3 regions of the Bradyrhizobium sp. Leo78 genome follow, and region 2 is predicted to be linked to each of the others. Evidence: predicted binding sites of a transcription regulator. Region 2 holds the regulator's gene; each other region holds the start of a gene.

Region 1 (10,010 bases), on a different contig from region 2:
CCATGATGGCCTGATCTGATCGGCTGCGCACGAAAGAGGCGGTCGACAGATAGACATAGGCGAAGATGGCGGCGGCGATTACGCCAAAGGTCACGATCGCGGCCAGCGCCAGCTTGAAGGTCGTCGACCTCAGGGTATCAGCCAGGAGCACGGAGACAGTACCCCATGCCGCGGACGGTATGGATCAACGGATAGGCCTGCTGGTCGTCGACCTTGCGCCGCACGCGTCCGACATAGACGTCGATGATATTGGTCGAGGGATCGAAGTGGAGATCCCACACGTGCTGCAGCAGCATCGCGCGGGAGACAACGCGGTTTTCGTTGCGGACCAGATACTCCAGAAGCTGGAATTCCCGCGGAAGCAGCGGAATGGCCTTGCCGCCGCGGTTGGCGGTGCGCGAGATCAGGTCGATGGCGAGATCGCCGACCCGCAGGATGGTGTCCTTGGCGATGGTCTCGCTGCGCCGGCCAAGCGCTTCCAGCCGCGCCAGCAATTCGACAAAGGAGAAGGGCTTGACCAGATAATCATCGCCGCCGGCGCGCAGGCCACGGACCCGATCATCGACCTCGCCGAGCGCGCTGATGATCAGGAAGGGAGCAGCGACGCCACCGTCGCGCAATTGACGCATGACCGTGAGGCCATCGATGTCGGGAAGCATGCGGTCGATCGTGATCACGGCATGATCGCGAGACGTGCCGCACCGCAGGGCTTCGTTGCCGCTCGCGGCCAGATCCACCTCATAGCCGCTGCTCGTGAGTTGCTCGGCGAGTTGGCCGGCAGTTTCCGCGTCGTCCTCGACGACGAGAATGCGGCGATGACCTGCCGTCATGGTCTTCTTCCGAATGACTGGCCACGAACGCGCGGCGTTCCTGCAGTCCAGGACGTCGCGCAGCTGGCTTTGTCAGAGACGCTCATCGTACTCCGATGGTTGCGCGGGACGGCTCACATGAATGTGACGGTCACCCAAGGCCCACCCGGCGAGGCTGCGCCGGAAGGTGCCGCGTCGCGCTCATCACACCGTGGTTCGGCAGTCAGTAGTAACCGTCGTACCCGCAGACGTTGACCCACTGCAGCCCATAGCCCGTCCACACTTGGGTCCAGCAGTCGTCGTAGTAGCCAGCGTAGGCAGCGTAGCCGAAGGGCACGCCGATGAACGCAAAGCGATTGAAGCGGTTGCGGAAGAAGCGGTTATGGAAGCCATGCCGGAAGGCTGCGCTTCGAAAAGCTGCGCCTCGAAAACCGGGGCTCGCGAAGCGCGGCGCGAATGCAGCATTCGCATTCGCGAACCGCGCACCAGCAAACCGCCCACCCACAAAACGCGGTGCTCCGCCGATGGTAGCAAAACGCGGTCCTCCGCCAATGCTCGCGAAACGCGTCCCTCCACCCATGCCGCCGAAGCGCGTTCCTCCGCCTATGGCGTGCATCCCGCCTCCGAAGCCGCCGCCGCGGAAACCTCCGGCCATGCCACCGCCGCGGAAGCCTCCGCCCATGCCGCCGCCGTGAAAACCGCCGCCCATGCCGCCGCCATGGAAGCCACCGCCGCCGCCCCCGAAGCCACCGCGAGCGAAGGCCGGCGACGCGAACGCAAGCGCGGTCGTGAGCGCACCCGCGATAAGGGAATTGACGAGCTTGCTCTTCATCCCGATTCCTCCCTGGTTGAATTGCAGCGACGCATCGCGTCGCAACAGGAGAACGATCAGGAGAGCTAAAAGCTCCTTCGACTTCAACTGACAAAGGCGACAGATTCTGACACGGAAGTTAGCTTCCGTGCCAGACTAAGCAGTTCCGCTCAGCGTAACGGCTTGCCGTTCTTCTCGCTGGCGCGGCGGAAGGCGTCGGCGAAGGCGTTGCCGGGTTGTTCTTGCTTGCGCGGGGCGGAGGACGTCATCGGCCCGCGAACACGGTCGCTCGACGAGCCCTTCGAATCCTTCTTGCCGGTCTCATCATCGAGCCGCAGCGTCAGCGCGATGCGCTTGCGGGCGACTTCGACGTCGAGCACCTTCACCTTGACGATGTCGCCGGGTTTGACGACCTCGCGTGGATCCTTGATGAAGGTCCTGGACATCGCCGAGATGTGCACCAGACCGTCCTGATGCACGCCGATATCGACGAAGGCGCCGAAGGCGGCGACATTGGTGACGGTGCCCTCGAGGATCATGCCGACTCTGAGGTCCTTGATCTCCTCGACGCCTTCCTTGAACACCGCGGCCTTGAACGCCGGACGGGGATCGCGGCCGGGCTTTTCCAGTTCGCGCAGGATGTCGGTGACCGTCGGCAGACCAAAGGTCTCGTCCACGAACGACTGCGGCTTCAACTGGCGCATGATCTCGCTGTTGCCGATCAGCGCCTTGATATCGCTCTTGGTCGCCGTGAGAATCCGGCGCACCACCGGATAGGCCTCGGGGTGCACGCCCGAGGCATCGAGCGGATCCTCGCCGTCGTTGATGCGCAGGAAGCCCGCGCATTGCTCGAAGGCCTTCGGCCCCAGCCGCGGCACCTCCTTCAGCGCCTTGCGCGACTTGAACGGGCCGTTCGAGTCGCGGTGCTGCACGATGCTTTGCGCCAAGCCGGGCCCGATGCCCGACACCCGCGACAGCAGCGGCACGGAGGCGGTGTTGACGTCGACGCCGACGGCATTCACGCAGTCTTCCACGACGGCGTCGAGCGAGCGTGCGAGCTTGCTCTCGCCGAGATCGTGCTGATACTGGCCGACGCCGATCGCCTTGGGATCGATCTTCACGAGTTCGGCGAGCGGATCCTGCAGGCGCCGCGCGATCGACACCGCGCCGCGCAGGGTGACGTCGAGCCCGGGCAGTTCCTCGGACGCATAGGCCGAAGCCGAATAGACGGAAGCGCCGGCCTCGGAGACGACGATCTTCGTCATCTTCAAGTCCGGCAGCCGCTTCACCAGTTCGGTCGCGAGCTTGTCGGTCTCGCGCGAGGCCGTGCCGTTACCGATCGCAATCAGGTTGACGCGATGCTGAATCGCGAGCTTGCCCAGGGTCGCGAGCGCCTCGTCCCATTGCCGCTGCGGCTCATGCGGATAGACCGCTGTCGTCGCCAGCACCTTGCCGGTCGCATCGACGACGGCGACCTTGACGCCGGTGCGATAGCCGGGATCGAGCCCCATGGTCACGCGCGCACCGGCGGGCGCCGCCAGCAGGAGGTCGCGCAGGTTGGAGGCGAACACGCGCACGCCTTCGGTCTCCGCCGCGGTCCACAGCCGCATGCGCAGGTCGATGTTGAGATGCACCTGGATCTTGGTGCGCCAGGCCCAACGCACGGTTTCGATCAGCCATTTGTCGCCGGGACGGCCGAGATCGGAAATGGCGAAACGCTTCATGATCTTCAGTTCATAGGCGCTGGGCACGCCGGCCACCGGCGGCTCCGCCTCCGGCTGCATCTGCAGATCGAGAATCTCCTCCTTCTCGCCGCGGAACAGCGCCAGGATGCGGTGCGACGGCAGCTTGTGCAGCGGCTCGCTGAAGTCGAAATAGTCCTTGAACTTTTCGCCCTCGGTCTTCTTGCCCTTGCGCACGGTCGAGACCATGCGCGCGTTCGCCCACACCTCCTCGCGCAGCGCGCCGATCAGATCGGCATCCTCGTCGAAGCGCTCGACCAGGATCGCGCGCGCGCCTTCCAGCGCCGCGGCCACGTCGGCCACACCCTTGTCGGCATCGACAAAGGCTGCCGCCTGCGCTTTCGGATCATGCTGCGGCTGCGTTATCAACAGCTCGGACAACGGTTCGAGCCCGGCCTCCTTGGCGATCTCGGCCTTGGTGCGACGCTTCGGCTTGTAGGGAAGATAGATATCCTCGAGACGCGCCTTGTTGTCGGCAGCCATGATCTGCGCTTCGAGCGCGGCGTCGAGCTTGCCCTGCTCGCGGATCGAATTGAGGATCGCGGTGCGGCGCTCCTCGAGTTCGCGCAGATAGGTCAGCCGTTCTTCCAGCGTGCGCAATTGCGCGTCATCGAGCGCGCCGGTCAATTCCTTGCGATAGCGGGCAATGAACGGCACCGTGGCGCCGCCGTCGAGCAGCGTGACGGCCGCCTCGACCTGCTGCTCGCGCACGCCAAGCTCCTGCGCAATCTGCTGATGAATCTTTGCCACGCAATTCCCTCTGCACCACTTCGAAGCAACCGAACCGCCGGTCGCAAGGCGCCGCTTATGGACCATGCCCGCCGATTTGATCAAGCGGCAGAGAGAGGCAGTTCACAAGCGCGGCCGCGCGCAACGGCGAATCGGTATCGCGGTCTGTGCGCCGTCAATCTGCCGAAGATGTGTCGAATGGCTCTCCAGCGAAGCGCTCCCAACATTTTCCAGTTTGGCCTGCTTGACGAACGGCAGGTTTCATGATGTTCTTTTTTTGTTCTTTCGATCTTAAGTTGCGCGCAAGAGGTATTTCATGGACGACGGGTATACCGGCGCCGAATCGTTTCAATTTGTCTTCCACAACGATAACGAGACGCCTCGAGAGTTCGTCAGAGAGCTTTTGCGCGCCGTGTTCGGCAAGTCGGAGCGGGAGGCCATCCTGTTCGCGGCCGAGATCGACCAGCAGGGCAACGCCACCTGTGGCCCCTATCCGTCCCGGGTCGCGGCAGCGCTATGGAAAACAGCGCAACAGCGCATCAACGCAGCCGGGCATGATCTTCAGATTACCAGCGAAGCGGTAAGGACCAGCGGTCCCTGCGATCTGTGCGGCGCGCCGCCGCCGGTGCAGGAGGTGCAACTCGACGACAAGATTGCCTGCCTCTGCAGCGACTGCCTGCTCGCGGCAAGGGATGCATCCGAAAAATTGCAGGGCGAAGAATTCAGATACACATACGTCGCGATCGATTGGCATTTTGCGGGCATTCCACGCAACCAGCTCGTGACGCGGGCGCGCGGCTTTCCGGGTCACATGCGTGCGGACGTTCAGGTCGCGCTGGATCGACTGCTCTCCTCACCGATCCACTTCTTCGGCGTTCACGAAGAATATCGCTACGAGACGCTGACTTTTGCGGGATTGATGAACGACGGGCGCAATGCGCCGGTGATCGCTCCGCCGCAATATTATGAAGTCGATGTCGGTGAGCCGGCGGCGGTGAAATGTCTTAACAACGGATTGTGGCTGTGCCGCGCCGGCGAGCTTCGCTACGCGGTGCTGCTGTCCATTTATCGCGAATCCCGCAACGAGGACGCGATCCGAATCGAGATCGCGGTGCCGACCGGCGCGGCCGGCGACACCTTCGTTCAGCGCTGTTTTTCGGAACTCGAGCAAGCGGTGCAGACAGCACGCTCCTATCGCGGCAAGATTCTTTCGCTCGACAGCGGGGCCGAGTATCGCGGACGTTCAAGGGGCGTAACTGTGCACCGGTTGCCGCCGGTCGATCGCGAGGCCGTTATCCTGCACGAACCGACCCTGAGACTGCTTGAGCGCAACGTCCTGAACTTTGTCGGCAGCCGCGACGCGTTGCGCCGGCTTGGCCAGTCGACGCGCAAGGGCATCCTGCTTTATGGACCGCCGGGCACCGGGAAGACTCACACCATCCGCTACCTCGCCACCAACCTGCCGGGACATACGACACTGATCATCACCGCCGAACAGATCGGGCTGCTCGAAGCCTACATGAATCTGGCGCGGCTGCTGCAGCCGACGATGGTCGTGATCGAGGACGTCGACCTGATCGCCACCGACCGCGAGCTGATGGGCCCGTGCGAGGAATCGCTGCTCAACAAGCTGCTTAACGAGATGGATGGGTTGAAGGAGGATGCCGACATCCTGTTCGTGCTCACCACCAACCGACCCGAGGAGCTCGAAAGCGCGCTGGCCGGCCGGCCCGGCCGCATCGACCAGGCGATCGAGGTGCCGCTGCCGGATGCGATCGGGCGCGGCAAGCTCGTGCGGCTCTATGGCAAGAACCTGCCGCTTGAGGAGACCACCGTCGATGAAGCGGTGCGGCGCACGGACGGCGTCAGCGCCGCCTTCATCAAGGAGCTGATGCGGCGCCTCGCACAGGCCAGCATCGCCCGCGACGGCGGCAAGTCGGTGATGTCGGCCGACATCGACGAGGCGCTCGACGACATGCTGTTCGCCGGCGGCCGGCTCAATGTGAAACTGCTCGGCGGTGCGCAGGAGATGGCCGCGGAGTAACGCACGCCCGCGTGAAGGGCCATCGCGCCTGGTCCGGCGATGCTACCCGCGCCCCTTCATGTCGCGCTGCTCCGCCCTATATTTAGGTGGTGCCCCTGCAGGCCGAGATAAGGACCGCCGGCTTGACCGAGCAGCTCGCCCTCTTTGCCGACAATTTCTCCGCGTCATCAGCGCCGGAGGGATTGCGCTATGCCGCCGATTTCATTTCGCCTGACGTCGAGCGGGAATTGATCGCGCGCATCGCTGCGCTGCCGCTGCAACCGTTCCAGTTCGGCCAATATCAGGGCAAGCGGCGGGTGGCCTCGTTCGGCTTCCGCTACGACTATACGGAGCGCCGGATGCGCGAGGCCGATTTCATCCCGGACTGGCTCCGCCCCTTGATCGAGCAGGTTGAGGCCTTCGGCGGGCCACGGACCGAGATCGCCCAGGCGCTCTGCACCGAATACGAGACCGGCGTCGGCATCGGCTGGCATCGCGACAAGCCGCATTACGAGCGGGTCTTCGGCCTGTCGCTGGGATCGCCGTGCAAGTTCCGCTTCCGCCGCCCGGCCGGCGACAAGTGGGAACGTTTCACCTTGGAGGCGCAGCCCCGATCGATCTACCTGCTCTCGGGCGAGGCGAGACAAATCTGGGAGCACAGCATCCCAGCGGTCGAAGCGCCGCGCTATTCCATTACGTTGCGCACGATGCGGGACTAGTCGCGAGGGACGCTTCGATCACCTCTCCCTATGGGAGAGGTGAAGCAAGAACTGCTATACTCCACCTGATTCAGCACCAGGAGCCTCATGGCACGACGAACCGGTAGCGCCGATCTTCCGCTCCATAACGGGCGCGTGCCCGCGTGGCTCGGCCAGCGCATGTCCACGCTCGGCGCGATCATCACGCAGGCGATCGTCCACCATTACGGGCGCGAGGAGTTCCTGCAGCGGCTCGCCCATCCGTTCTGGTTCCAATCCTTCGGCGCGGTGATGGGGATGGACTGGCATTCCTCTGGAATCACCACCTCGGTGATCGGCGCATTGAAGCGCGGGCTCGCGCCGCTGCAAGACGAGCTTGGCATCTATGTCTGCGGCGGCCGCGGCAGCAACTCGCGCCGCACGCCGGACGAGTTGACCGCGCTCGGCGAACGCACCGGCTTCGATGGCGTCGCGCTGACGCGTGCCAGCCGGCTGGTGGCCAAGGTCGATAGCGCCGCCGTCCAGGACGGCTTCGAGCTTTATCTGCACGGGTTCTTCGTCACCGAGGACGGCAAGTGGACCGTGGTGCAGCAGGGCATGAACGGCGACAAGCGGCAGGCGCGCCGCTATCACTGGCATTCCGAAACTCTGAAGAGCTTCGTCGACGAGCCGCACAGCGCCATCGATGGTCCCGCGCAGGGCGAGATCATCAACCTGACCGATCATCGCGCCGAACAATCGCGCGCGGCGCAGCTCGATCTGCTCGGCGCGCTTGGGCCCGACGGCATCGCGCGCGAATATGCCGCGCTGTCGAAGCAGCCCGAGGCGCAGCCGGAGCTGCCGCATCTGATCATGCCCGCGCATCACGACGTCCGCGCCAGCGACGTGTTCACGCGCCGCCTGCACGGCACGCTGGCGGCGGCCGCCGAATGCGGCCCGCGCGATTTTCCGGAATTGCTGCTGACGCCGGGCGTCGGCGCGCGCACCGTGCAGTCGCTCGCGATGGTCGCCGAGGTCGTCCACGGCGCGCCCTACCGGTTCAAGGATCCCGCGCGGTTTTCGCTGGCCCATGGCGGCAAGGACCGCCATCCCTATCCGGTGCCGATCAAGGTCTATGACGAGACCATCCGCGTGCTGAAATCCGCCGTGCAGCAGGCGAGCCTTGGCCGCGACGAGGAGATGCAGGCATTGAAGCGCCTCGACAGTCAGGCGCGCCTCTTGGAGCGAACCGCAACCGGCCCATCCTTCGATGCGTTCGTCGCGCAAGAGCGCAACCGATCGCCCGCGCTCGGCGGCCGCTCGGTGTTCGGATGGGAAGCGGAGATCGCCGGCAGCAAACGCGCGACGCCGGGCAAATCGACATAGACGCCGTCGGCTTCACGCCACTTGCAGCCGTTGCGCCTCCTTGAGGGCGACCTTCATCAGCGGCCTGATCGCCTTGTCCTCCCGGCCAACCACCACGCCGGCCGCAAGTGCGCGGGCGCGCCTGTTCTCGCGCGGCGCCTGCAGCGCTGCTGCCATGGCCATCTTCCGATGCGCAACAAAGTCGTTCAGCGCGCCAAGCGCATCCTGGATCTTCTTGAGATGGCCGGACAGGCGTTTAAGTCTCTTCTGCTCGCGCTTGGCCGGAAAAAGCGACTTAAAGAAGTCCACCGCATACCTGATCTTCTTGATCCTGATCCGGAGCTTATGCCGCGCGCGCGGCGACAGGCGGTCAAGGTGCTGGCCTTGCTTGCGCGCCTTCCTGGTGCGACGGTGCAAGACGTCAGCCGCAAATTTTTCGATCGGAACGTCCATATGCTCGTTCGCCGAAGGCGGCTTCGACTCGACCCACTCCAGCGTGTCGACCAGCAGCCTGCGGAACCGTATCGAGCTCACCGCCCTCTTCGCCCGTGTAAGGGCATGGGCGCGCTTCTCGTCGAACTCGTCCTTGATGGCCTTGCCGCCGCGGCTCAGCGCGCGGTCGTGCGTGACCGGCTCGACCTGCTCGCTGATGAACACGTCGATTTCGCGCGCAGGCGCGAGCTCAGCCGTGAGCCACTTCAGCTCGCGCTTGGCGGCTCCCGTCCCGGCACCAGGCAGCACCTTCGAAAACAGCGAGATCGCCGCGCGGAGTCTGCGGAGACCCACCCGCATCTGATGAACACCTTCCGCGTCAAGATTGCGGACCGCATCCGCATTTCCAGAGAAATGACGAACCGTCGCGCGGGCGATGACCCGGAATGCCTCGCCCGCCGTCATGTCGGCGGGGAGCTCGATCGGCTCGGCGAAAACGACCTGTTCCTCCCTGCCCTCGGCGAGGCCATAGCCGCGGTCCGATTTTGATCGCAAGTCGAGTTCGGCTCCCAACCGTTGCTCGATCGCTCTGGCAATACGGAACAGGTCAGCGAGCCGGCCGCTTTTCAGCTCAAGTTCGAGTTCCTCGATAGGGCTCGCACGGTGACCCGCAACGATCTTTCCCCGATCGATGGCGAGTTCGATCTCACTCCTGCGGGTCCGGACCGGAACGATGGTGCGATGAACCGATGTCTTGAACACAGGCTTCAGCTTACGGCGTAGCTTGCCGGTGGCGAGCGGCTCGAGCGGCGTGTCGTCGACCTCACGAAGGTCCGGCGCGTCGTCCTTGATCTCCGCTTCCCATTCGCCTCGGCCAAACTGCGCGCCGTTCGCCGACTTGATCGTCTGGATGTTCGTGCTGCCGTTTTGCCGCACGCGCAGTGTCAGACCGCGACTCTTCAGCTTGTGTTTCCCGGTATCGAAATAGGTCGAGACAAGATCGCTGTCTGATCGCTCACCCATTTTTCCACCGGGAATGCGCCAGCCGGCGAGAGATTTGAGGTCGCGCGCGGCGACGCGGAATTTCAGTTCCGTCTCGACAGCCATGCTTGCTCCGTATTGCTGTTGGATGCGGACTGCGCAAGTCCCAGCGCTACAACGCCGAGAACGGTGAAGAGTGCCGCGGCCCGGCAATCATCGTTCCAGCACAGCACCCCATCATCCAGGCAATCGGAACGCTCCGCTCTGCACCGCCCTGCTCACCTCGCGCGCTGTCAGTTCCGGGTCATATCCGTCGGTTTGGAGTACATGCCGTTCGAGATCTCCCAACGAGCAGAATTGCTGATGCATCACCGTGATCTGTTCCGCATCGGTCAGTGTATCGCCTCCGCGCGCGCGACAGCGTTGGATGGCAATCTCAAG
Region 2 (10,010 bases):
GCGCCAGGGCTATTTCGTGCGCGATGCCGACTCGACGTCGGACAAGATGGTGTTCAACCGCACCATTGGACTCCGCGATACCTTCGCCAAGGAAGTCGGCGGCAAAAGCTAGGGGCGGGCGAGATGCAGGGCGAAGCCGAGGAGATCGTCTCCGCCATCATGGCAAAATGGTCCGCCGGCTTCAGCAGGCTGGATGCCGCAGCACTCGCTTCGCTCTATTCGGAGCGCGCGTTCTTCTTCGGCTCCAATCCGACGCTCTATCGCGGCAGGGAAGGGGTTGCGGCCTACTTCAACGGCCTGCCGCAATGGCGCTCGCCGACCGTTCAGTTTTCCGATGTGCGCGCCGCGCAGGTCAGCCCTGATCTCATCAACATGGCTGGCACCGCGTCATTCTTTCTGGGCGAGAGTGATCCGACGTTCTCAGTCAAGATCACCTGGGTCATCGTTCGTGAAGACGGCGACTGGAAAATCGCCAGCCATCACGTTTCATCGAAGACGCCGCTGATTGACCAATAGGCGGGTCACCCGGGCGGTCGTCGCTAGATGTCGTAATAGAGGTGGAACTCGTACGGATGCGGGCGTAGCCGGATTGGATCGACCTCTTTCTTCCGCTTGTAGTCGAGCCAGGTTTCGATCACGTCGGCGGTAAAGACGTCGCCACGGAGCAGGAAGGCGTGATCGCGCTCGAGCGCGTCGAGTGCCTGGTCCAGCGATCCGGGCGTCGACTTCACATCCTTCGCCTCGGCGGGCGGCAGGTCGTAAAGATTCTTGTCGATCGGGCTGCCCGGGTCGATCCGGTTGTTGATGCCGTCGAGGCCGGCCATCAGCATCGCGGAGAAAGCCAGATAGGGATTGCACGAAGGATCCGGCGAGCGGAACTCGACGCGCTTGGCCTTCGGGTTCGGCGAATACATCGGAATGCGGCAGCAGGCCGAGCGGTTGCGCTGGGAGTAGACCAGGTTGATCGGGGCCTCATAGCCCGGCACCAGGCGCCGATAGGAGTTCGTGGTGGGCGCGCAAAGCCCGCACAGCGCCCAGGCGTGGGTCAGGAGACCGCCGATATAGTAGCGGGCAAGCTGGCTCAGCTCGGCATAGTCGCCCCTGTCGTAGAACAGATTGGTCTCGCCCTTCCATAGCGACTGGTGAACGTGCATCCCTGAAGCGTTGTCCTCGAACAGCGGTTTGGGCATGAACGTCGCGGTCATGCCATGCTGCTTCGCGGTGTTCTTCACCACGTATTTGTAGATCATCAGATTGTCCGCCATGCGCGTGAGCGTGGTGAAGCGCATGTCGATCTCGTTCTGGCCGCCGGTCGCGACTTCATGGTGATGGGCTTCGATCTGGATGCCGAGTTCTTCCATCGTCAGCACCATTTCGGCGCGGAGATCCTGCATGCTGTCGGTGGGGGGAACGGGAAAGTATCCTTCTTTCGGGCGCGGCTTGTGGCCCAGATTCGGCACTTCCTCCTTGCCCGTGTTCCAACTGCCTTCACCGGAATCGATTTCGTGGAAGGCGTAATTGATGCCCTGTCCGTAGCGGACGTCGTCGAACACGAAGAACTCCGCCTCCGGACCGAAGTAGCTCGTATCGGCGCGCCCGGTGCCCTTCAGATGGGTCTCGGCCTTCTGCGCGATGTAGCGAGCATCGCGGCTATAGGATTGACCGGTCACGGGGTCGCGGATGTTGCAGATCAGGACCAGGGTCGATGCCAGCGAATACGGGTCGAGGAAAGCCGTGGTCGGATCTGCGACGACAAGCATGTCGCTTTCCTGGATTTCCTGAAAGCCGCGGATCGATGAGCCGTCGAAGCCAATGCCCTCGCTGAGAGCATCGATACTCGCCGCGCTCGGCGGGACGGAAAAATGCTGCCACACCCCCGGCAGGTCGGTGAAGCGCAGGTCGATCATCTGCACCTTCTCATCGGTGATCGCCTTCACGAGATCTTCGGCTGTCGTACATCTGGGAAACATGGCTTCGCTCCTGTCATGGAGAGCCGGTCACTAGAGGTCATGTTGTCGCTCCGCCGCGCGTTAAAGCGGCTTGCGACGAATCCTGCGCCACGTTCGCGGTTGCCGCACCGGAGCGTCAGCTTTGGTGCGGCCCGCGCATCAGCTTCATGGCGTCTTCGATATGCCGCCAGGTCTTGGCGAGTTCGACCTCGCCCTTTGCCTCGAGCTCGATGGCATTCTGCGCAGCTTCCGCAATGGCCTTGGCACCATGTGCTTCCAAGAGCTGCCGCGCATAATCGTGGATTTCGATTTCTCGCATGGCGTCATGCTCCTCTCGTTCTGGACGCAACCTTGAATTCCGGTCGGGCCGAGAGCCGTAGACGTTGACACCTGATTGAGCGCAGCAGTTTGCATCCTGCTGCGGCGCACTTGCAAGCGTGCTTTCCGGGTGATGGGCGGCGGGAAGCGGCTCCGGAACACGGAGAGCCGCAACACAACGCAGGTCAGGCGGGATGTCTTTCCGGCGCCGCGCCGCGTGACCATATGCATGGGAGAGGGGAGGTGAGCGTCATGCGCATTCAACACTGGCAGGACGTTGCCAGCTTGTTGGTGGGTGTGTGGCTGGTCGGGTCGCCGTTTGCCCTGGGCTTCGGCGGAGCGGCCGTCTGGATCACCATCGCGCTTGGGTTGGCTGTCATCCTGTTTGCCGTCGAGGCATTTGTCATTCCGTCCTATCTGGAGGAATGGGGAGAGATGCTGCTCGGACTGGCTCTGCTCTTGGCACCGTGGACGGTCGGCTACGAGCAGGTCTCGGCGACGGTAAGCAGCGTGCTGTCGGGCATGCTGGTGATCCTCTTGGCCGGCTGGGAGCTGCTGACGGATCGTGATTTCACCGCCTGGTGGCACGATCGCTGGCATCACCGCGCCGGCTGAGAAGGCGGGTTTGGCCGAGCCATCGGTCCGACCGCTACGCGGTAGCGGCCGGCGCGAGGGGATTGTTGCGGCAGAGGTGTCGACCCGCTCCTGCCGGATGTTGGATTCCCCCGCCACAGGGCTTGGTAGCCCCCGGGGCAAGGGCTATTGGGCGTCACGATGCGGTTCTCGGTTCGACCTGCTCCCAGATGCTGGTCTTGTTCGTTTCCGGCATCAGGAAAACGGCGAGCACGAAGCAGATCGCAGGAACTAGGATCGGATAGATCAGCGCGTAGCCGACGCTGCCAGTGGCGGCGAAAGCCGCCGAGGTGATGAACGGCACCAAGCCGCCGCCCCAGCCATTGCCGATGTGATACGGCACCGACACCGACGTGTACCGGATTCTGCTGGGGAAGAACTCCGCAAGGAACGCGCCGACCGGCCCGTACACCATCCCGACGTAACAGACGAGGATGAAGATGATGAAGATTGCGATCGGATAGTTGATGTTTCCGGGGTGCGTGACCGTTCCGAGCCACAGATACAGCGGATAATAGGTGATCGCGGCAAGCAGCATGCCTCCCAGGATCACCGGTTTGCGGCCGATCAGGTCCGACAGCCAGCCAAAGAAGATCAGGCTCGGCGTCGCAAGTAGCAGCGCAGCCCCGACGATGTACGACGAGGTCAGCGCGTCCACCTTGGAGACCTGCTGCAGGAAGTACAGCGCCCAGAACTGACCGCTGTACCACACCACGCCCTGTCCGATCAGGACGATGATGGCGATTCCGATGTATTTGATGTTCGAGCTAAGGAACGCCTCCTTCCAGGGATTCCTGGTCATCTGCCCGCGGGCCTTGATCTCCTGGAAGATCGGCGTCTCCTGGAGCTGGAGGCGGATGTAGATGGCGATGGCCACCAGCAGGAATGACAGCAGGAACGGAACGCGCCATCCCCATTCGTTGAAGGCCTGATCGCCAAAATAGATCCGGGTCAGAATGATCACGGCCAGCGACACCACGATCCCGAGCGTCGGCGAGGTCTGGAGCCAGCCTGTGTAGTAGCCGCGTCTGTCGTCGGGCACATGCTCGGCCACATAGGTGATGGCGCCGCCATACTCGCCACCCAGGCACAGGCCCTGGATCATGCGCAGCCCGAACAGCACGAACGCGGCGGTGAGACCGATCGACTGGTAAGTCGGGATCAGGCCGATCGCGCCCGTTCCCAGTCCCATTCCGGTGAGCGTGATGAGGAACGTGTACTTGCGGCCGACCCGGTCGCCCATCCATCCGAAGAGGAATGCTCCGAGCGGACGGATCAGGAATCCTGCAGTGAACAGGGCGATCGTGCTCAGCAGGGCTGCGACGGGGTGGGATTGTTCGAAGAACTTGACCGACAGAACGGCGGCCAGGCTGCCAAAGATATAGAAGTCATACCATTCGATGATGTTTCCGACCGACGCGGCAACGATCACCCGGCGAAAATCGCTCGGTACTTGAATTGCCATGTGCTGCTCCTTCGGTTCAAAGGCTTCTCCTCGCGTTTTTCAGCGCTCTGTTCGCTCGCGGAGTGCGCGTGATGCGTGACGCTACAGGCCTGATTTGCGAGTTGCGTCCGCAACGCCGGTCTCAGGGAAGCCTTGAACCACCTGAGAAGGGCTCCAGCGGTCTTCGAACCGCGAGCCACCACTGCCTCTTTCCCATCTGTCCGGGTGGAGGCGTGAGAGTAGTCTAATCCTCAATGGGACTGTGGCCTTATGAGACTTTCGGCTCAATCGGGCTTGGAGCGCTAAGATCGGAAACGCGCCGGCAGGGCGTTCTTTCCTCCGTATTCCGCATCTGTTCCGCTATCCCGCGGATACCCGGTTCCGGTAGCTTTGTTGAAGCAGGAATACTCCAGGGCGCAGGATGTCGGACGAGGGCAGGACGCCGGGCGGCAGGCGCGGCTATGCCGGCACCTGGCCGCCCCGCGAGGCGGTGGCGCCGGCGGGTGGTTATGCCCCGATCGGCGTCGGCGCCTGGCCGCCAATCGTCGAGACGTTGCGCCAGTGGGTCCGGGCGGAAGCGGGCGCCGGACGGCTTCTGCCCTGGGTGCCGGTCGCGTTCGGCTGCGGCATCGCGCTTTACTTCGCCGCCGACCATGAGCCAGTGCTGTCGGTCGCGGCCATCGTCGCCATCGCGCTATGCGCTGTCGCGTTCCTGCTCAGGCGGCGGCAGGCGTTCGCTGCCGCCGTCATCATTGCCGCCGTTGCGGCGGGTTTTGCGGTTGCCACCTGGCGCACCGCGCGGGTCGCACATGGCGTGCTGGCGCGGCCGATGTTTTCGGTGTCGCTCACCGGATTTGTCGAGACACGTGACATCCGCGAGCGTACCGACCGTTTCGTGCTGCGCGTCGCGAGCATCGAAAGCCAGCGCGGCGCGCCGAAGCTCGAGCGTGTCAGGCTGTCGGTGAAGAAGGGCACTGCCCCTGACGTCGGCAGCTTCGTCGAATTGAAGGCACGGCTGCAGCCGCCGCTCGCTCCCTTACGGCCCGGCAGCTACGATTTCAGCCGCGATCTCTATTTCCAGGGCATCGGCGCCTCCGGTTTCGTACTCGGCGCGATCAAGACGACGGCGTCGCCGGAAGGCCGCGGATTTGCGCTGCGCTATGCGGCGTTCATGCAAGGCATGCGCGATGCGATCGATGCGCGGATCCGCAACGTGCTCGAAGGCGACAATCGCGCGATCGCGACCGCACTCCTGACCGGCCGGCGCGATGCGATCTCCGAGCCGGTGAATGATGCGATGTTCATCTCGGGGCTCGGCCACGTGCTCTCGATCTCGGGCTATCACATGGCGGTGGTCGCGGGCGTGGTCTTCTTCGCAGTCCGCGCCTTGCTCGCACTGTTCCCGGTGCTCACTGTAGGCTTTCCGATCAAGAAATGGTCCGCCGCCGCGGCGCTGGTCGCTGCCGCCTTCTATCTGCTGCTGTCGGGAGCGGAGGTCGCGACCCAGAGATCGTTCTTCATGACGGCAGTGGTGCTGATCGCCGTCATGGTCGACCGCCGCGCGGTGACGTTCCGGACGCTCGCCGTCGCGGCCATGATCGTGCTCGCGATCGCACCGGAAGCGCTGGTTCATCCGAGCTTTCAAATGTCGTTTGCGGCCACCCTCGGGCTGGTGGCGCTGGTGCAGATTGGCATGCCGCATCTGTTTGCCGCGCCCGATCATTCCGCGACCGCGCGGATCGCGCTGTGGGGCGGGCGCGAGATTGCGATGCTGCTGCTGGCCTCGCTGGTAGCGGGGCTGGCGACCACGCCCTATGCCGCCTTTCACTTCCATCGGGTGGCGCCCTTCGGCGTGCTTGCCAATCTGGCGGCGATGCCGGTGGTGTCGGCGCTGGTGATGCCGGCCGGGCTCCTCGGCTTGCTGGCGATGCCGTTCGGTTTCGACGGCGTGTTCTGGGCGATCATGGGCAGCGGCATCGACTGGATGATCGTGGTTGCGCAATGGGTCGCCGCGCTGCCGGGCGCAGTCGGCCACGTCAGTGCGTTCGGGATCGGCCCGCTGATCGCCGCGAGCCTGGGCGTCATCCTGCTCGGGCTGTTGCGCACGCCGCTGCGCTTCGCCGGCGCGGCGGTGCTTCTCATTGCGGTGGTCTGGGCGGTGAGGGCGCCGCAACCCGACATCCTGATTTCCGGCGACGGCCGCAATGTCGCCGTCCGCGGCGGTGACGGGCGGTTGCACCTGATGCGGACCGCGAAGGACGCGTTTCTCGCCAAGGAGTGGCTTGCCGCGGATGCCGATGCCCGCACTGCAAGCGACCCGTCGCTCACGGAGGGCGTGTCCTGCGATGAGAGCGGCTGCGTGACCTCTGTGGCCGGTGGCGCGTTCGTTGCGCTCACGCGGCGATCCGAGGCGCTCGCGGACGATTGCGAACGGGCGGTGCTGATCGTGACCGCACGGCCGGTGCCACAAGGCTGTGCGGCGGCGGTCATCGATGCCGAGCGGCTGCGGCGGCAGGGCGGGCTGGCGCTGCGGCGGAACCGGAACGACTTCGTCATCGATGCGGTCAAGCCCGCCGGCCTCGACCGGCCGTGGTCGCCTGCGGTGTCAGGCGAAGGCGAACCCGAGACCACGATCCGGATCCAAGGGGCACCCGCGCCGCGCGCCATCGATGCGACCCCGTCCGAGTCCGACCTGCAGCCGGAAGACTGAGCGCCCCCGTCAATCTCCACCGGCGCTGGCCGGCAGCTCGAAGGCGCCGAGCCGAAATTCGTCCGGACCGCCCGAATGCGACGGCACTTGCACGAGCGTGAAGCTCGCATCCGGAAATCGCTCCCAGATCGCGAGATCTTCCGCTGCGACGGTGAGCCAGCCGAACCTGAACATGTATCGGCCGGGCTGGGCCACCCGTCCGGCTTTTTGCCATGTGATCTTGGTGACCACCGATCATGCCCCTTGCGAGTAGTTCAACAAAAAACCGCATGCGCCCCCGGATGGCCTCCGGGGCCGCTCGAAATACTTTGTTTTTCACCCGCGGCAACGTCCCGCCGGCCGAGACCGGCGGCGCACGCTGCCCGAAGCTCTCAGCCGATGAACAGCGGGTTCGGCGCGGGGCGCTGGTCGACCGCCTTCGGTGCCGGCTCTGCAACATGATGCGTCACTGGCAATTGCAGCACGGTCGCCCGCTGCCCTTCGCAGAGCTGGGTCACCAGCACATGGCTGCCATCGGGGAATTCGATCGCGTCGTGATGACGATCCCGAATATGCGCATCGATCTGGTTGAACTTGCCGACACGGAAGCCGGTCGTCTTGGTCCAGATCCAGCGATTGTCGTAGCGGACGTTATCGGCGAACGCGAGTTCGGTTCCGGGAAGCATGCAGACTGCGACCGTCGGATCGCTTTCCGAAGCGAAGCCGCGGGTCGAAGTGCCGCGGAAGGTGGTGGTGATAAGCGTCTCTCCAACTTGGGCGGGACGCGTCGCCACGGCATGCAGGCTATAGTCACACATCGGATTGCTCCTCATTCGAGATAGCCGACCCGTGCCTGGGAAGAGGCGCAGGCCTCTATCAGAGTGGACGATAACTTATAAGCCTCTGCTCCGTTCTTGGCATTTGTACGGCCCGCGCCCTCTAGCCGTTCACAAACACGATAGGAGGCGCTGCCGCACATCTCCTTGCATCGAGAGTGCCCCGGCGAACTTACCGGGGCTCTTATTCTAATCACTCTAAATCGTTCTTGTCAGTGTCCTTGAGGGCAGATCACCCACCAAAGTACCAGACGAGCTGCTGCGTCCTCGTCGGCTCAGTACTTGCGATAAAGCCCGATCAGCTTGCCCTGGATCCGCACCCGGTTCGGCGGCAGGATGCGGACTTCGTAGGCCGCATTGGCAGGCTCAAGCGCGATTGACGCGCCGCGGCGACGGAAGCGCTTCAGCGTCGCTTCCTCCTCATCGATCAGCGCCACCACGATGTCGCCGGTGTTGGCGGTGTCGTTACGCTGGATCAGCGCCATGTCGCCGTCGAGGATGCCGGCCTCGACCATGGAATCGCCGCGCACCTCGAGCGCATAATGCTCGCCGGAGCCGAGCATGTCGGGCGGCACGCTGATGGTGTGGCTGCGGGTCTGCAGCGCCTCGATCGGCGTACCCGCCGCGATCCGGCCCATCACGGGAACGGCGACGGGACGGTTGCCATCGTCTTCGGCCACGGCCGCGCTGGTCGTGCGCTTGCCGAGCGTGCCCTCGATGACGCTCGGCGTGAAGCCGCGGCGGCCGTTGCCGGCAGCGGAGAGCTCAGGCAGTTTGATCACCTCGATCGCGCGGGCGCGGTTCGGCAGGCGGCGGATGAAGCCCCGTTCCTCCAGCGCCGTGATCAGGCGGTGGATGCCGGACTTCGAGCGCAGGTCGAGCGCGTCCTTCATCTCGTCGAAGGAAGGAGGCACGCCGGCCTCTTTCAGCCGTTCGTTGATGAAACGCAGAAGTTCATACTGTTTGCGCGTAAGCATCGCGAGCATTCCCCCGGTTGGTAGCGTCGTTCGATCCGAGACTTGAGAAGAGCTGATCTCGGGAGTCACGCACTCCCATTCGTAGACAGCGAGTTTCGAAACAAATCATGAACGGACACTATATGTTCGATATGTGTTCCGCAACCACTTAATTTCTGGTGAACGCGATCAGAGATGCTCCGGTAGATGCTGGTCGCCGCGTCATTCAGGCAATCGGAGGATGTCGCAAGGCGCGCCTTTTGCTGCGGCTGGCGCGAATGGCGGACGGATCACAAGTGCCTGCGCCGCAGTGAGATTCCCAAGCAGCGAACTGTCTTGCTTGGTGACCGGCGTTGCGATCAGCGTGCCGTCGTCGCGCTCTTCGAGTAGCGCACGAAGATAATCTTCGCGCTGATCGTTGGCGGCGAGATCGCGGCCGAGCAGGGCGCTTTCCGTCACGTGATGAATCGCCGAGCGGCCGAGCAGGGCCCGAATCAACGGCACCAGGAACAGATAGGCGCAGACATAGGACGACACCGGATTGCCGGGCAGGCCGATCACTCGCATCGCGCCGAGCCGGCCATGCATCATCGGCTTGCCCGGCCGCATCGCGATCTTCCAGAACGCCATGGTCACGCCCTCGGCCTCAAGCGACGGCTTCACGAGGTCATGGTCGCCGACCGAGGCGCCGCCGGTGGTGATGAGGATGTCGGCGCCCGCGGCATGCGCGCGGCGGATGCCGTCAGTGGTGGCGGCAACCGTGTCGGCGGCGACCCCCAGATCGATCGCTTCAGCGCCTTCCGCACGCGCCATCGCCCGCAGCGCATAGCCGTTGGAATAGACGATCTGGCCTGGACCCGGAGAGGTGCCCGGCATCACGAGTTCGTCGCCGGTCGCGAGCACGGCGACCTTGGGTCGGCGCCGCACGGGGAGTTCCGGATAGTTCATCGACGCCGCCAGCGACAGCGCGCGGTCGGTCAGCCGGCTTCCGCGCCTGAGCAGCACGTCACCCTCGCGGAAATCGACGCCGGCGGGCCGGATATGCCGCCCGGCGACAGCGGCCTCGGTGATGGTGATGTGATCGCCATCGACCTGGGCGTCCTCCTGGATCACGACCGCATCGGCGCCGGCGGGAATGACGCCTCCGGTGAAGATCCGTGCCGCTTCCCGCGGACCAAGTTCCCG
Region 3 (10,010 bases), on a different contig from region 2:
CTTCTCGATCTGGCGCTTCAGGTCCAGCGCGCGGGGCGAGAGGTTTGCGGCGCTCGCCTTCAAGAGGAACGCGTCGAGGCCGCCGTTGTGGTCGACGCTCTTCACCGCGTTCGAGGAGACGCGCAGGCGGATGTTGCGGCCGAGCGATTCCGACTGGAAGGTAATATTGCAGAGGTTCGGCAGGAAGCGCCGCTTGGTCTTGATGTTCGAGTGGCTCACCTTGTGGCCCACTTGCGGGCCCTTGGCCGTCAGTTCACAGCGCCGCGACATTGTTCAAATCCTCTTCCATCCCCGCTAAACCAACAGCGCGCGCCGCGCGCGGCGGGGGTCTAAACCTACGTCCATTTTCCAGGAACCGCGGACGTATAGGGGGTGAGGTGCAAAGCGTCAAGGTTTTATCGGGTTTAGAGCCACTTTCCCTGGTTCCGAAACCCTCAAATTCGGCGCGTTTTCCTCGCGCGAACGGTAAAACCTTATGGCACGCAAAACCGGCACGTTCACAAGGCCGTTCAGCGGTTTAACACACCATATAAAGGGCGTATTCAGGCTGGTTAAGTGGTTCCGTATTCGCCCGCGTTGCTTGCCGGTCATTTCTCCCTAGATGATCTTTCGGCGCCGACGACAGGATCGTTAAGTTTGTGAGCATTTTCAGCAGTTTTCTGCCCTCAGTGAGGGAATCCTGGCTGTTGTGCGCCGGCGCGCTGTTCCTGATGTTGCCGGAGGGCGCGCTCGCGCAGGGCCGGCTGGATGCGCAGTATGAGGCCTCGCTGGCCGGTATTGCCGTCGGCAAGGGAAGCTGGACCATCGAGATCGGCGAAGACACCTTTTCCGCGATCGCGCAGGGTGGCACTTCCGGGCTGCTCAAGGCATTTGCTGGCGCTGGCGGGGTGGGCGGATCCCAGGGGCGCGTGGTCAATGGCGCGCTGGTGGCGGCGGGCTATACCGTCAACTACAACAGCTACAAGAAATCCGAGATCATTCGGATGGCGCTGGGCGGCGGCAGCATCAAGGAAACCGTGATCGAGCCGGAGCCGCCGGTCGATCCGAACCGGATCCCGGTCACCGAGGCCCACAAGAAGAACGTGTTCGATCCGATGACCGGCTCGCTGCTCCGGGTGCCAGGCACGGGCGAGCTGATGAGCCCGGATAGCTGCCGCACCAGCGCGGGCATTTTCGACGGCCGGCTGCGCTACGATTTGAAGCTCGATTTCAAGCGCGTGGAGATGGTCAAGGCGGAGAAGGGCTATCAGGGCCCGGCGCTGGTCTGCGCGATCTATTTCACGCCGATCGCGGGCTATATCCCCGACCGCCCGGTGATCAAATATCTCGCCGAAGCGCGCAACATGGAGATCGCCTTCGTGCCGATCGCGGGCACGCGCATCCTGATCCCGTTCCGCGTCAAGATCCCAACGCCGTTCGGGCTCGCCATGCTGGAGGCGACGTCGTTCGTGACGTCTGCCATGCCACCGCGGGTGGCGAAGACGCAGTGAGGTCGTGCTCCGTCATTCCGGGGCGATCCGAAGCATCGAGCCCGGAATCCATTTCTCCTCCGGCGCATGCGGCCCGATGGATTCCGGGCTCGTCCTGCGGACGCCCCGGAATGACGGAGAGGGCGTGAATCCTGTTGACTCTTTGCCGCTTCTGATTCGACTCCGGCTTTAACAATTTCGCTGTCATCGTGATCGCTGCTAAACCCGATTTGGTGCTGGAACTGAAATGCCGACACGAGATGTTGCGGTGAACGGAGGAGAACACAGGTGGAGTCTGCGATTCGGCCGCGATTCGTTCTCAACTCGTTCCGAAGCTTAAGCGGCGGCATCCGCCGTGTAGCAATCTGAGACAATTTTCCTAGTCGCGCTTTCTTTCATCTCCAAGAAAAGCATCAAGAAAAGCACCTCGAAATCATGGCTCTTTCCTCTCCTCCCTTCGCCCATGAGCGCGCGCCCGGCGCCGGCGTCACGGCTGTGCTCGGGCCGACCAATACCGGCAAGACGCATCTGGCCATCGAGCGCATGCTTGGGCATTCGTCCGGGCTGATCGGGCTGCCGCTGCGGCTCTTGGCGCGCGAGGTCTACAACAAGATCGCCGATCGCGCTGGGCCTGAGAGCGTCGCGCTGATCACCGGCGAGGAGAAGATCAAGCCGAAGTCGCCGCGCTTCTGGGTCTCGACGGTCGAGGCGATGCCGCGCGATCTCGATGTCTCGTTCCTTGCGGTCGACGAGATCCAGATCGCGGCCGATCTCGAGCGCGGGCATGTCTTCACCGACCGTATCCTCAATCGGCGCGGGCGCGACGAGACGCTGCTGCTCGGGGCTGCGACGATGCGTCCCATCATCGAGCGGCTGTTGCCCGGCGCCTCCATCATCACAAGGCCCAGGCTCTCGACGCTCGAATTCGCCGGCGACCGCAAGATCACGCGGCAGCCGCGGCGCACCGCGATCGTCGCGTTCTCGGCGGACGAGGTCTATGCGATCGCCGAATTGATCCGCCGCCAGCATGGCGGCGCAGCGGTCGTGCTCGGCTCGCTCTCGCCGCGCACACGCAATGCGCAAGTGGCGATGTTCCAGAACGGCGACGTCGATTATCTCGTCGCCACCGATGCCGTCGGCATGGGGCTGAACCTCGACGTCGATCACGTCGCCTTCGCCTCCGACCGCAAATACGACGGCTATCAGTTCCGCCGCCTGACACCGGCCGAGTTTGCGCAGATCGCAGGCAGAGCCGGCCGCGCGACGCGCAATGGTACCTTCGGCACCACAGGGCGCTGCGCGCCGTTCGAGCCGGAACTGGTGAACGCGCTGCAGAACCACACGTTTGACAGCGTGAAAATGCTGCAATGGCGCAACTCGAAGCTGGATTTCTCCTCGCTCGGCAGCTTGCAGGTCTCGTTGTCGCTGCCGCCGTCGCATGAAGTGCTGACGAGGGCGCCGATCGCGGAAGACATGCGCGTGCTCGACCACGCCGCGCGCGATGCCGAGGTGCGCGACATGGCGCATGGCGCTGTCGCCGTCGAGCGGCTATGGGACACTTGCCAGATACCCGATTACCGAAAGCTATCGCCCGCGGCCCATGCCGAGCTTGTGACCACGGTTTACGGTTTCCTGATACAAAAGGGGCGTATTCCCGATGCATGGTTTGCTGCCCAGGTCGATCAGGCCGACCGCGTCGACGGCGATATCGACACGCTGTCGGGCCGGATCGCTCAGGTGCGCACCTGGACCTTTGTGGCGAACCGGCCGGACTGGCTGTCCGATCCCGAACATTGGCAGGGGATCACGCGCGAGCTCGAAAATAAATTGTCCGATGCGCTGCATGAACGGCTCACGGAGCGTTTCGTTGATCGGCGTACCAGTGTATTGATGCGCCGCCTGCGGGAGAACTCTGTTTTGAATACTGAAATCGGCAAGACCGGCGAAGTCATCGTCGAGGGGCATGTGATCGGCCGGCTCGACGGATTCACTTTTGCGCCTGACGCGGCGGAAGCGGGCTCAGATGCCAAGGCGCTGCAGGCCGCAGCCCAGCAGGTGCTGGCGCGCGAGATCGATACGCGGGCCGAGAAACTGAGCGCCGCGCCGGACGAAACCTTCGTGCTAACCTCCGACGGTACTATCCGCTGGACCGGCGATGCGGTGGCCAAACTCGCCGCGGCCGACGACGCGCTGCATCCGCGCCTCCGCATCATCTCCGACGAGCGGCTAACCGGCGCGCCGCGCGAGGCCGTGCAGAACCGGCTCGATCTTTGGCTCAAGACGCATATTACGAAATTGCTCGGGCCGCTGTTCGACCTGTCGAAGGCAGAGGACCTGCAGGGGATTGCGCGCGGCATCGCGTTCCAATTGGTGGAAGCTCTCGGCGTGCTGGAGCGGACCAAGATCGCGTCCGAGATGAAGGATCTCGACCAGCCCTCGCGCGCGACCTTGCGCAAATACGGCGTCCGCTTCGGCGCCTATCACATCTACTTCCCGCAGCTCCTCAAGCCGGCGGCGCGGGCGCTGGCCTCGCTGCTCTGGGCCGAGAAGCAGGACAATGTCGATCTGTCGGCGCTGTCGAACGTGCAGCATCTGGCGTCGAGCGGGCGTACCTCGTTCCCGATCGACAAGGGGCTGCCGCGCGATGCCTATCGCGTGCTCGGCTACAAGCAGTGCGGCGAGCGGGCAGTGCGCGTCGACATCCTGGAGCGACTGGCGGATCTGATCCGTCCCGCACTGGCCTGGCGCGAGGGCGCGCCGGGCGAGAAGCCTGCGGGCGCGTTCGACGGCCGCGGCTTCGTGGTGACGCAGGCGATGACCTCGCTCACCGGCTCGGCCGGCGAGGATTTCGCCTCGGTCCTGCGCGCGCTCGGCTATCGCATGGAGCGCCGCCCGCCCCCGCCGCCGAAGCCGGTGGAAGTGGTCGAGGCAGTGTCCGTCGAGACGCCGGCGGTGGAAGCGAGTGCTGAGGCTGCGGCGGAGACGCCGGCGGAAGAAGTATCCGCCGAGCTGCCCGAGCCCAGCCCATCCGCTGCGCTGCTGCCCGAAGTCACCCTGGCGCCGGTGCCGAGCGAGGAACCAGCGGCTGCCGCCGCAGAGCCCGTGGCCGAAGCGCAACCCGGGCCTGAAGTGATCGAGGCGCAGCCAGAGCCGGTGGCTGAACCGCAGCCGGAGCCTGAGGCGATCGAGGCGCAAGCGGAGCCCGTTGCCGTAGTGCAGGCGGACGCGACCGCTCCCGCAGAGGTCCCGGCCGACGCGACGGCAGAGCCGATGCCGACGGCCGCAGCCGAGGCTGCAGCCAGCACCGAGGAAGCTGTACCAGCCGACGCCGTTACCGAGCCGGCCGCAGCCGAGACCCCGGCCGAGCCGCAACTGGTCGAAGTCTGGCGCCCCGGCGGCCGCTCCGAGGAGCGTCGCCCGCGCCATGACCGCAGCCGCCACCGCCATCAGCCGCGCGAGGGCGCACAGGGCGCCGCCGCAGCGGGTGAAGCTGCCGATGGCGCCCAGCGCGACCAGCAGCGCCGTGGTCGCCGCCATCACGAATTCCGCAAACCGCGCGAGGATGCGCCCGTGGGAGCTGCGGCCGCCAGCAATGGCGCCCCGCCTGAGGACAAAGGCGGGCGCCGCGAGCGCTTCGAGGGCAAGGGCCGCGACCGCGACAATGATCGCCGCCGCGATAAATTCTCCGGCGACCGCAAGGATCGCGACCGTGGCGACCGCGAGCGCGGCGGCCGTGATTTCCGCGACAAAGGCGGCCGCGACAAGGGGCGCGAGAGCGGCCCGGCGCTCCGCCAATATGCGAGTTCGGCGCCGCGCGAACGCGAACGCGCGATCGATCCGAATTCGCCGTTCGCAAAACTCGCGGCGTTGAAGGAGCAGCTCGCCGGTAACCGCAAGGATTGAGCCGCGCCAACCCAGGAATGAGGCCGATTGGAGCGCCAGCGTCTCGATAAATGGCTGTGGCACGCGCGGGTGGTGAAGGCGCGCACCAGCGCCGCCGCGCTGGTCGAGGCCGGCCATGTCCGCATCAACGGCGTGCGCGAAAGTGCGCCCGGGCACGCGGTCAAACCGGGCGACGTGCTGACCATCGCGCTCGATCGCAGCGTGCGCGTGCTGAAGGTGATCGGCTTCTCCGAGCGGCGGGGCGATGCGACGGCAGCGCGGGTGCTGTACGAGGATTTGCAGAGCCGCCCCGAGTGATTATCTCGGGCAGGCAATCAGTTGCCCGAAAGACGGCGCCGAAAACCGGCTTGCTTATCTTGCAGCAGCGGTTCTCCTGCGCTACGCAATTTTTGAAACGCAAGCCTTTCAAAGAATGAATCCGCTTTCGGAGTCTTTGGTTCGGAGTCCTGGATGACCTACGTCGTCACTGAAAACTGCATCAAGTGCAAATATACCGATTGCGTCGAGGTCTGCCCCGTCGATTGTTTCTACGAGGGCGAGAACATGCTGGTCATCCATCCCGAGGAATGCATCGATTGCGGCGTCTGCGAACCAGAATGCCCGGCGGATGCGATCAAACCGGATACCGAGCCGGGCCTGGAGAAGTGGCTCGAGGTCAACAGCGAATACGCCAAGAGCTGGCCAAACATCACCCAGAAGAAGGACTCGCCCCCTGACGCCAAGGAGTTCGACGGGCAGGATGGCAAGTTCGAGAAATATTTCTCTACCAATCCCGGAACCGGCGACTGATTCGCGCGCTGTCCCTGGCCGGATCGAGACCGTTTTCAGGCGGAGAAGCACGCCGTCGTTTAACCCTGTTGACAGAGTTATGACCGTCAGCCCCGGCAGGCGACGGGATTCGGCCCTAAATCATTGATTTTTGCGGAAAATGTGCTATATTGGGCACATTGTCAGAGCCGAACCCGGCCATCCTGATCTTTGGCCCCGTTCGTTTCCGCAAAAACACCGAACAGGGGCGTGGCAGTTTCCGCGCGCAGGCTGTGTCACAGAAAACGCGTAAAAAGAGTGCTTCCAAATCGTCAAAGAAAGCCGCTGCAGTTGCCCGCAGCGCAGTCAAGGGTCGTGCCAGGGCGTCCGTGAAGGAAGCCCGTAAGGCTGCGGCTACAAAGTCCTCGAAGAACAAAAGAAGCGTGATGCCAGAAAAGACTGCCAAAACTGCCGCGAAAGCGACAGCCCAGAAGACCGTTGCTTCGAAAGTCGCCGCCAAGACTGCTCCCAAGGCTGCAGCTCCTGCGCCGAAGGCCGCCGTCAAGCCGGCTGCGAAGCCGGTTGCCGCGGCCCCGCGCGTCGAGGAGCCGAAGAAGGTCGTGACCCAGCGTCAGGGATTCAAGGCCAACGAATTCGTGGTCTATCCGGCTCACGGCGTCGGCCAGATCCTCGCGATCGAGGAGCAGGAGATTGCGGGCGCCAAGCTGGAACTGTTTGTCATCAGCTTCATGAAGGACAAGATGACGCTTCGCGTCCCAACCGCGAAGGTCGCCAATGTCGGCATGCGCAAATTGTCCGACCCGGCTCTGGTCAAAAAGGCGCTGGAGACGCTGAAGGGCCGTGCCCGCGTCAAGCGCACGATGTGGTCGCGCCGGGCGCAGGAATACGAAGCCAAGATCAATTCGGGCGATATCGTCGCGATCGCGGAAGTGGTGCGCGACCTCTATCGTTCGGAATCGCAGCCCGAGCAGTCCTACTCCGAACGCCAGCTCTATGAAGCGGCGCTCGACCGGCTGTCGCGCGAGATCGCGGTCGTGCAGCACTCGACCGAGACCGAAGCGATCAAGGAAATCGAGAGCCAGCTCGCCAAGAGCCCGCGCCGTGGCGCAGCCAAGGCCGAAGCCGGCGCCGAGGACGGCGACGGTGAAGGCGACGCCGACGATCTCGACGGCGACAGCGACGACGCCACCGTGGCCGACGAGGCGGCGTAAGCAGCCAGCCCAAGATTTGCAACGAAAAGCCCGGCCGAGCGGCCGGGCTTCTTGTTTTTGCGTCCTTGTCAGGCGGCCGGTCGCTGCGCGGCGGCCGGAAGAACATTTTGATTTAGCCTGAACAGGTTGCCGGGATCGTACTGGGCCTTGAGCGCCGCGAGACGAGCGTAGTTCGGGCCGTAGGCGCCGGACACGCGATCGCTCTCATCCTCCGGCATGAAGTTGACGTAAACGCCGCCGGTTGCGTACGGCGCAGTCTCAGCAAACAACCTGCGCGCCCAGCTAATCGAGCGTTGCTCGTCGCCGCGGTCACGCCACCGCGTATGGACGTTCATGACAAATCTGGCGTCGCGGTGGGGGAACGCCGTCGCGTCGACAGCCACGCGGCTGGTGGCGCCGCCAAGCTGACCAATGAAAATTTCGCTCTCACCGGTCGGCAGGCTCTTTGTATGGCTTACGAGGGCGTCGAGCAGGCCGTCGCCGAGCTCGGCGAAATTGTGCGACTTCCAGTAATTGTAGGCTCCGGGCGTGAGCAACGGGTCGAACGCGCTCTGCCAGCTCGCGAAAGGCTGCATGCCGATCACGTCGGCAACCGGCTCCCCGAGCGCGCGCAACGGTTCCAGGGCGCGGTTACCCTCGTCCTCGCCGCCCGTGTAGCAGACGGCGAACGCGACGATTTCCTTGCCGTGCATTTCGACAGGCAAGAATGGCAGCGGCGGCGCCTGCCGGAGCACCACCCAGATCGTGAGTTCGTCCGGCGCTTTGGCGGCGATGTCGCGATAGCCCGCAAGAAGCTCGTTCGCCCGAGCGAAGGGATGGATGATGAGTCCAGAGAGCACCATTGGGCCGACCGGATGCAGGCGAAACTCGAACGAGCTCACGACGCCGAAATTGGCGCCGCCTCCGCGCAGCGCCCAGAGCAGGTCAGCCTCCTCGGCCTCGCTCGCTCGCACGAGTCCGCCATCGGCCGTCACCACGTCGGCCGAGATGAGGTTATCAGCGGCAAGCCCCAATTTGCGGCTGAGCCAGCCGAAGCCGCCGCCCAGCGTCAATCCCGCAACGCCAGTCGTCGAGTTGATGCCGAGGGGCGTGGCAAGGCCGAAAGCCTGCGCCTCCTTGTCGAATTCGCCAAGCGTTGCGCCCGGCTCCACGCGCGCGGTTCGGTTACGCGGATCGATCCGCACCGAACGCATCAGCGAAAGATCGATCAGCAGCCCCCCTTCACAAACAGCATTGCCCGCGATGTTGTGGCCGCCGCCACGCACGGCGAGCAAGAGTCCGTGGTCGCGCGCAAACCCCACGGCGCGCATGATGTCTGCAGCTCCTTTGCAGCGTACGACCGCGCCCGGGTGGCGGTCGATCATCGCATTCCAGATTGTGCGTGCCTCGTCATAGCCCGGCTCGTTGGGCAGGCAGACATCGCCCCGCAATGTTTGCCGAAAGGCATCGATCGCATCGCTTGCAAACGTAATCGCCCCGCCCTGCAGCGAGGCCAGCCGGATCTCCGTCATGGCATCTCCTCCGTAACTAGCGGTGACTGTTTTTCGGGCCAGCATATTCTGGCCGAGATCAATAAAGAGGCGGGCGCCGTCGATGGCTGTCATTCACAGCCGAGGTAGCGCAAAAAAAGTCTTTTGCCGTCCGTTCGATATAGCGAACGGAGAATTTCCGCCTGGACGTTAGTCCAACCCGGTCAAAGAATGGTTCAACGACGGAATGTGGCGGGGCTTTTAGCGAACGTCGACGGTGCTGGAGACGCTGTAGGGCCGAGCCCGCGTCAAGCAAGCTGCGCCCGCCGCAGCGAGCAGCAATCGCTTGGCCTCGACCAGCTTAATTGTGCCCTCTTCTCTATCGATAACGGGGTCAGCTTTTTCCCGACGTCCACGCCTGCGTTCTGCGACAGGGATGCCGAGTGATCCTGAAGCTGCCGCAGAACGCGGCGGCGATGGCACAAAGCGCATAATCCGAAGTGTCAGAGTGGCTGCCACTTATTCCCGAAACAAAATCCGAGTGTTGCCGTACTAGCACAAGTTTCGCGGGTGAAATGATCTATGCTCGCGGGTGGAATTGGAATGCAGACGTTAATCGCCGCAACAAGTCCATCGGCCGTCCGATCCTTAGGCGACGCCGAAGAGGGGGAACGATATGAAGAAATTTTTGCTGGGCACTGTTGGTTTGATTGCACTCGGCGCGACCGCGCCGGCGCTGGCCGCTGATATGGCGGTCAAGGCGCCGCCACCGCCGCCGCTTCCGCCGGTCTACAATTGGACCGGCTTCTACGTCGGCGCCAATGGCGGCTGGGGTCAGAGCCGCAATTGCTGGAACTTTATCGACGCGTTCGGTGGAGTCTTCAGCGACGGGTGTCGCGAGCGGTCCGGCGGTCTGGTCGGCGGTCAGATCGGGTATCGCTGGCAGTTTGGCGGCGGCTGGGTGGCCGGCCTGGAAGCCCAGGGGGATTGGGCCGATCTCCAGAACACGCGCGCCAGCCTCATCGATCCATTCTTCTCGACGCGCGTGAAAACGGACGGCATTGGTCTTTTCACCGGTCAGATCGGCTATGCCTGGAACACGTCGCTGCTGTACTTCAAGGGTGGCGCAGCGGTGACGAGCAACAGCTTCAGCGTTCTCGATACGCTTACAGGCAGTAGTCTGGCCTCGT

Evidence for each region. The regulator LexA, encoded in region 2, represses DNA repair genes until DNA is damaged. The targets are predictions, from matches to a motif close to TGTTCNNNNTGTGTTCNG.
Region 1: the regulator LexA is predicted to act here: its motif matches at 4,359-4,376, upstream of AC5ZG1_RS34170 (ATP-dependent Clp protease adaptor ClpS).
Region 3: the regulator LexA is predicted to act here: its motif matches at 1,784-1,801, upstream of AC5ZG1_RS30280 (helicase-related protein).

Annotation. Positions count from the first base shown of each region.
Region 1 covers NZ_JCAMOT010000038.1:65,869-75,878, reverse strand. The annotation lists gene AC5ZG1_RS34185 (response regulator transcription factor) at 138-830, opposite strand; gene AC5ZG1_RS34180 (hypothetical protein) at 1,033-1,641, opposite strand; gene AC5ZG1_RS34175 (Tex family protein) at 1,791-4,112, opposite strand; gene AC5ZG1_RS34170 (ATP-dependent Clp protease adaptor ClpS) at 4,408-6,135, shown strand; gene AC5ZG1_RS34165 (alpha-ketoglutarate-dependent dioxygenase AlkB) at 6,258-6,833, shown strand; gene AC5ZG1_RS34160 (DUF763 domain-containing protein) at 6,921-8,177, shown strand; gene AC5ZG1_RS34155 (CYTH and CHAD domain-containing protein) at 8,190-9,695, opposite strand; gene AC5ZG1_RS34150 (AAA family ATPase) at 9,807-10,010, opposite strand, start outside.
Region 2 covers NZ_JCAMOT010000014.1:1,306-11,315, reverse strand. The annotation lists gene AC5ZG1_RS19050 (glutamine--tRNA ligase/YqeY domain fusion protein) at 1-112, shown strand, start outside; gene AC5ZG1_RS19045 (YybH family protein) at 124-516, shown strand; gene glnA (type I glutamate--ammonia ligase) at 540-1,970, opposite strand; gene AC5ZG1_RS19035 (hypothetical protein) at 2,086-2,268, opposite strand; gene AC5ZG1_RS19030 (SPW repeat domain-containing protein) at 2,520-2,882, shown strand; gene AC5ZG1_RS19025 (MFS transporter) at 3,037-4,365, opposite strand; gene AC5ZG1_RS19020 (ComEC/Rec2 family competence protein) at 4,766-7,054, shown strand; gene AC5ZG1_RS19015 (hypothetical protein) at 7,064-7,285, opposite strand; gene AC5ZG1_RS19010 (hypothetical protein) at 7,426-7,851, opposite strand; gene lexA (transcriptional repressor LexA) at 8,145-8,846, opposite strand; gene AC5ZG1_RS19000 (molybdopterin molybdotransferase MoeA) at 9,048-10,010, opposite strand, start outside.
Region 3 covers NZ_JCAMOT010000030.1:39,253-49,262, forward strand. The annotation lists gene rpmB (50S ribosomal protein L28) at 1-270, opposite strand, end outside; gene AC5ZG1_RS30275 (DUF3108 domain-containing protein) at 711-1,490, shown strand; gene AC5ZG1_RS30280 (helicase-related protein) at 1,905-5,372, shown strand; gene AC5ZG1_RS30285 (RNA-binding S4 domain-containing protein) at 5,400-5,669, shown strand; gene fdxA (ferredoxin FdxA) at 5,823-6,161, shown strand; gene AC5ZG1_RS30295 (CarD family transcriptional regulator) at 6,566-7,351, shown strand; gene AC5ZG1_RS30300 (FAD-binding oxidoreductase) at 7,420-8,862, opposite strand; gene AC5ZG1_RS30305 (outer membrane protein) at 9,497-10,010, shown strand, end outside.